Linked DNA regions of Acidithiobacillus ferrooxidans ATCC 23270. The protein of the gene in region 2 interacts with the protein of the main gene of each other region in a pairwise test. Links are inferred from orthologs where the notes say so. Each region holds a gene or a part of one and is shown on either strand. Other genes may lie near its edges. The genes, in order: leuS and ligA.

The links.
Region 1: the proteins of ligA (region 2) and leuS interact in binary tests that used the Escherichia coli proteins (3 or more experiments, as listed by UniProt). The link is inferred for Acidithiobacillus ferrooxidans ATCC 23270 from one-to-one orthologs.

The regions. Positions count from the first base shown.
Region 1 is NC_011761.1:398,632-402,007, forward strand. Bases 166-3,223 are described here. They hold leuS (leucine--tRNA ligase), read right to left. Parts: upstream 2,899-3,223; coding sequence 433-2,898; downstream 166-432. Other genes in these bases: AFE_RS02160 (LPS-assembly lipoprotein LptE), read right to left, coding at 166-436; wrbA (NAD(P)H:quinone oxidoreductase), read left to right, coding at 3,155-3,223. Also shown: more of AFE_RS02160, read right to left, coding at 1-165; more of wrbA, read left to right, coding at 3,224-3,376.
Region 2 is NC_011761.1:685,157-688,375, reverse strand. What follows is about bases 91-2,991. They hold ligA (NAD-dependent DNA ligase LigA), read right to left. Parts: upstream 2,599-2,991; coding sequence 583-2,598; downstream 91-582. Other genes in these bases: AFE_RS03580 (histidinol-phosphatase), read left to right, coding at 2,715-2,991; atpC (ATP synthase F1 subunit epsilon), read right to left, coding at 91-580. Outside these bases: AFE_RS03595 (class I SAM-dependent methyltransferase), read right to left, coding at 1-48; more of atpC, read right to left, coding at 65-90; more of AFE_RS03580, read left to right, coding at 2,992-3,219. UniProt on the Escherichia coli protein: DNA ligase that catalyzes the formation of phosphodiester linkages between 5'-phosphoryl and 3'-hydroxyl groups in double-stranded DNA using NAD as a coenzyme and as the energy source for the reaction.

The DNA.
Region 1 (3,376 bases), 290 kb from region 2 along the record:
GCATGGTGATCTGCTGTTCGTTGGTGGCCAGTGGGCTGGCGCTGTTGTAACTAAAGCTGTTCTCCACCAGCAGAGGTTGTGACTCAAGCAGTATTTTATGATCGTTGCCTGTCACGCTGAACTGGGCATGCAGGGTGTCGAGAAACTCCTGGGCGACGCCACTGCTCGGGCTGATGCTGATGATCCGCTGGCTGACATACGCATTGTCGATCCGGAGCAGCGGGCCGTCAGATCTGGCCCTGTTGCCGTCCCGCTGCAATTCGCGATGGACGGCCTCGGCCAGACTGCCTCCGGCGGGACCGCTGCCGACGACGCGCAACCCCGTCAGCCTGGGCGGAATGGTGGCCCCGGTCTGCAAATGAAAGCCGCAGCCGCCCAGGAGCAGCGCCAGCCCTGCCACCAGCCACCAGCGACGCCACTGCAATGTGTGGCTCATCCTGCCACCACGTTGACCAGACGACCGGGTACGATGATCACCTTGCGCACGGTTTTACCCTCCAGATGACGTTGCATGGCCGGATCGGCCAGTATGGCCTGCTCGACGTCGGCATGGTCCGCATCAGCGGGGAAATCCATGCGTTCGCGCAACTTGCCGTTGACCTGAATGACCAGTGTCACGGTATCGCAACGCAGAGCCCCGGCATCGGCCACGGGCCAGGGCGCATGGCTGATCACCCCGCTTTGCCCCATCTTTTGCCAAAGCACCTCGGCGATATGGGGCGCAAAGGGGGCCAGCAGCAGGGTCGATGCGCGCAGTCCTTCGCCCAGTACCGCCCGCAGGTCGGCCGGAGCATCCGCAGGGACCTTCATCAGGCTGTTGGTCAGTTCCATGATGGCAGCGATGGCGACATTGAAATGATAGCGCCCGTCCATATTGCGGCTGACCCGATCGATGCACTGATGCACCGCGCGGCGCAGGTCCACCGCCTCGGCAGAGAGTTCCGCGGGCACTGCCGGGGGCGTGGCGCCGTACTCGTGGACCAGACGCCAGAACCGGTTGAGGAAGCGGTAAGCACCTTCCACGGCGCTGTCCGACCACTCCAGATGCTGTTCCGGCGGCGCCGCGAAGAGAATAAAGAGGCGCGCGGTATCAGCCCCATAGCGGTCGATCAGGCCTTGCGGGTCCACCGTATTGCCCTTGGATTTGCTCATCTTGCTGCCGTCTTTGAGCACCATGCCCTGAGTCAGCAGATGGCGGAAGGGCTCATCGTGGGCGCCGTCGGCGGGCAGCAGGCCGACATCACGGAGCAGGCGGTTGAAGAAGCGGGCATAGAGCAGATGCAGCACTGCGTGCTCCACGCCACCGACATACTGATCCACCGGCAGCCAGTCGGCGGCGCGCTGGTCGAGCATCTGTCCCGCATCGGGGCAGGCGAAACGGGCGTAATACCAGGAGCTCTCCACGAAGGTGTCCATGGTGTCCGTTTCACGCCGGGCTGCGGCGCCACATTGGGGGCAGGCCACCTGGGTGAACTCGGGGTCGTCCAGCAGCGGCGAACGCGGGTCTTTGAGCTGGTAGTGGGTTGGCAGGATCACCGGCAGATCCCGCTCCGGCACCGGCACGACGCCACAGTGGGGGCAGTGGATCATGGGGATAGGCGTACCCCAGTAGCGTTGACGGGAGATGCCCCAATCGCGCAGACGGAAGTTGACTGTCTTCCGCCCCAGTCCCTTGGCGGCTACGGCCGCGGTGATACGGCTCTTGGCCTCTTCGTTGGCCAGGCCGTCGAAGGTCCCGGAGTTGAACAAGGTGCCGCCGCCGGTGTAGGCCTCCGTCATGATTGCGCCGTCGGTAGCGACAGCCTCGGACTGGATCACCGGGCGAATGGGCAGACCATATCTGCGCGCGAACTCAAAGTCCCGCTGATCATGGGCGGGCACACTCATCACCGCCCCTTCGCCATAACCCATGAGCACGAAATTGGCGGTCCAGACGGGTAGCTCCACGCCGGTAAGCGGATGCCGCACGCTCAGGCCGAGGGGATGCCCCTCCTTCTCCTGGGTTTCGATGCTGGCTTCGGAAACGGCGACATGGCGGCAGCGTTCGAGGAAGGCAGCGAGTTCAGCGCTGTTTTCTGCCGCCTGAATCGCCAGAGGATGTTCCGGCGCCACTGCCAGATAGGTCGCCCCCATCAGGGTGTCGGGACGGGTGGTGAAAACCTTGATGACCCCGTCACCAGCGGCCAGCGGGAAATGAATCTCGGCGCCCTCGGAGCGACCGATCCAGTTGCGCTGCATGGTCAGCACCTGCTCCGGCCAGCCCTCGCCCAGGGTGTCGAGGCCGGTCAGCAGTTCTTCGGCGTAGGCGGTGATGCGCAGGAAATACTGCACGATCTCCTTGCGCTCGACCGGAGCGCCGGAGCGCCAGCCGCAGCCGTCCACCACCTGCTCGTTGGCGAGGACGGTCTGGTCCACCGGGTCCCAGTTGACGGTGCTCAGCTTCTGGTAGACCAGCCCCTTCTCCCAGAGCTTCACGAACAGCCACTGCTCCCAGCGATAATAATCCGGCGTGCAGGTAGCGAACTCCCGCGACCAGTCGTAAGACAGGCCCAGCCGCTGCAATTGCCCGCGCATGTGGGCGATGTTGTCCATGGTCCACTGCGCCGGTGCCAAACCATGCTTGAGGGCCGCATTCTCCGCCGGCAGACCGAAGGCATCCCAGCCCATGGGCTGCATGACTTCTTTTCCCAGCATCCGCTGATAGCGGGCGATGGCGTCGGCGATGCTATAATTGCGCACATGCCCCATGTGCAATTGCCCCGAAGGGTAGGGGAACATGGCGAGGGCGTAGAATTTGTCTCCCGAGGGCGTCGCCGCGGCCTTGAAGGTCTGCTGATCGTGCCAGCGCTGCTGCACGGCGGCTTCGATCTCTTGGGGGGAGTAGACGGGAATTTCCATAAGTTTTTCTTGAACCGGATACCAGATGTGGCACAAAGGTTGCCATAGGCACGGGGGTGGCGCAATGGTGGACGGCCGCGTGCGGATGGCCCGCGAAGGTTTGTGGAGAAGGCGCTCGGTATGCATCCCACGCAGGATGGGACGGCATGGATTTCATGGTGGTTACTTCTCAGTACCTACTTTACAAAAGGAGTTGATGGCGGTCTATTAAGGGACAGACTCTTGTCTGGAATCCATACGCATAAGGAGGCGCCGAGTGAGCAGGATATTAGTGCTGTATCACAGTTTATGGGGGCACGTAGAGCAAATGGCCGAGGCGGAGGCAGAGGGCGCCCGCTCCGTGAGTGGGATTCAGGTGGATGTCCGGCGTGTCCCTGAGACTATGCCGGCTGAGACCCTGGCTGCGGTTCATGCCAAGACACATCAGGCGGCCCCGGAGGCCCACCCTGATGACCTTGCCAATTATGACGGCATCATT
Region 2 (3,219 bases):
AGGGGTATCATACCAGGCGTCATAGGCGGCGGCGTCCATCGGCCCCATACCCGGCCCGGAGCCGTCAATCCTCCAGTTCCTGCACGTTCACCTTCGGCACATTCTGCAAAGCCGGGCGCTCCCAATGATAATTGCCCGTACCGCCACCCCGTTGCTCCTGTATCTGGTAGCGCTGGTACGCATGCAATTTTGCCACTTCCCGCTGCAATTCCAGTTCGGCGCGGGCAAAATCCATCGCCGGAACCGCACGTTTCGCCAGCGTACTTTGTGCGTCCTTGATGCGTTCCCTGCTTTCGTGAATATCGATATCCGCAATCCGCAGGCTGGCATCGGCGAGGATGGTTACGATATCGGGTTGAATCTCCAGCATTCCACCCTCCAGAAAAAGAATCTGCGTCTGGCCGTCTGGCTGGGTAATGCGTAACTCGCCGGGCCGCAGCCCGGACAGCAGGGGCGCATGCCCCGGCAGAATACCGATCTCACCCAGTTCCGCCGGCACCGCCACAAAACGCGCCATACCGGTGTAGACTTCGCCGTGGACATCGACAACATTCAAGCGGAATGTTCTGTTCTGCTGCATGGTCATTCCTTTTCTGAAAACATCGCCAAAAATTGCGCCTCGGTAAGCTGTTTCACACCCAGCTTTGCGGCCTTTTCGGCCTTACTGCCGGGATCCTTGCCGACTACCACATAGCTTGTTTTGGCCGACACGGAACCGCTGACTTTCCCGCCCGCGTTTTCTATGGCGGTTTTGGCCTCTTCCCGGGTCATGTTGTCCAAGGCTCCGGTGAGCACCAGGGTCATACCCTGAAAACGCCCGCCTTTTTGCGGCTGGACCACAGCCCACTGTACTCCTGCCGCGCGCAGGGCGGCAATGACGTCGCGGTTATGGGGCTGGGCAAAAAAATGGGCAACGGATTCCGCCACGATAGGCCCTACATCGGGAATGTTCTGCAAAAGCTCCGGTGTTGCGGCCATCAGGGGGTCCAGATCCCCGAAATAGATGGCCAGGGATTTGGCCGTACCCTCCCCAACCTGACGGATACCCAGGGCGTAGAGAAAACGGGGCAAGGAGGTATGGCGGGAGCGATCGATTTCGGCGAGGAGCTTTTGCGCCGAACGGCTGGCCATGCGCTCCAAGCCGCACAGAGCCGCTTCATCCAGATGGTAGATATCGGCCACGGTGTGCACCAGACCATGCCCGACCAGTTGCTCAACGAGCTTTTCGCCCAGCCCCCGGATGTCCATGGCCCGACGCGACGCAAAGTGCCGAATGGCGCCCATCCGCTGTGCCGGGCAGTACAGCCCGCCCATGCAACGATGCGCCGACTCGTTGGCCAGGCGCAAGACCTCCGAGCCGCAGACCGGACAACGCTGCGGCATGTGCCAGGGTTGTGTCGCAGGCGGCCGCTCCTCTTTGATCACCATGACCACTTCCGGGATCACGTCGCCGGCGCGGCGTACCAGCACCGTGTCGCCCACGCGAATATCCTTACGATCCACTTCATCCTGATTATGCAAGCTGGCGCGGCTCACGGTTACGCCGCCCACCTGCACGGGCTTCAAGACAGCCACAGGAGTAATCACACCGGTGCGCCCTACGGAAGCCAGGATATCTTCGACCACGGTACGCTCTTCGTGCGCCGGAAATTTATAGGCAATGGCCCAACGCGGTGCGCGGGCGGTGAAGCCCAACTGTTCCCTGGCGAGCAGATCGTCAACTTTGAACACGAGGCCGTCTATTTCAAAAGGCATGCCTTCGCGTATTTTCTGCATCTCGCTGAAATAGCGTTGGCATTCCGTGAGTTCGTGAACACCGCGCAGATAGGAGGTCACCTCGAAGCCCCAGGCAGAAAGGCGTTCCATAACCGCGATGTGGCTTTTCCCCAGTGGCACGCTGCTTTCTCCCCATCCCCAGGGGAAGTACGCGAGGGGGCGCTTTGCCGTTACGCTGGAATCCAGTTGTCGCAGACTGCCTGCCGCCGCATTGCGGGGGTTGGCAAAGGGGTTATCCCCGGCGCGCAGACGCTCGCCATTCAGACGCCGGAAAGCGGCCACGGGGATGACCACCTCTCCACGGACTTCCAGCAGCTCCGGCCAGTCCTTGCCTGTCAGTTGCAGGGGGACGTTGCGAATGGTGCGGACGTTGGCGGTGACATCTTCACCGGTCTGGCCATCTCCACGGGTACCAGCCTGTACCAGCTTACCCTCGATGTAGCGAATGTTGACCGAGAGACCGTCAAACTTGGGTTCAGCACTGAGCGGAACATCCTCGCGGCCGAGCCCCTTCTGCACGCGCGCCAGCCAGTCGCTAAAACCGTCTTGATCGAACACATTGTCGAGAGAGGTCAGGGGTATGGCATAATGCACTTCCCCAAAGACCTCCACCGGAGCCGCCCCGACCCTCTGGGTCGGAGAGTCGGCGCTTTGCCATTGGGGATTACGGTCCTCCAGGGTGCGCAGTTCGCGCAGGCGCGCATCGTACTCGGCATCACTCAGGGTCGGCGAATCTTCCCGATAGTAGGCGTTATTGGCCGCCACCAGTTCCGCACGCAATTGCTGAATACGCTCGAAGTCAGTATGGTTGACCCGCTCCACCGCCGGCTCCTTCTGTAAAAAACTGGAAATATTCGCTGCGTCAGCATATCGCAAATACACTTTCTGGTATAATTCACGAGTATTCGCTACGGCCCTCTCGACTGGACGGAGAACCCATGGCCCTCACCCTTTTTGATCTCGACAACACCCTGCTTTCCGGCGACTCCGACCATGCCTGGATGGAGTTTCTCGCCAGCCGCGGCATTGTCGATGCGGAGCGCTTCAACCGCATGAATGATCAGTTCTATGCGGAATACCTGGCGGGTGAATTGGATATTCACGCCTTCCTGGAGTTTCAGTTGGCCCCCCTGGCGGCGCATCCCCGGGCGCTGCTCGACACCTGGCACCGGGAATATCTGCAGGAGCGGGTGCTGCCCATGATCTCCGACCATGCCCGCGCCCTGATCGAGGACCATCGCCGGCAGGGCGATACCCTGGTCATCATCACTGCGACCAATCGCTTTGTGACGGCACCTATCGCCCGGGAACTGGGTATCGCCCACCTGCTGGCGACAGAGGCTGAGGAAACGGCCTCCGGCGACTTTACCGGCCGCAGTGTCGGCCTTCCCTGTTTCCAGGCCGGCAAGGTACAACGTCTGCGCGACTGGCTGGAAACACAGG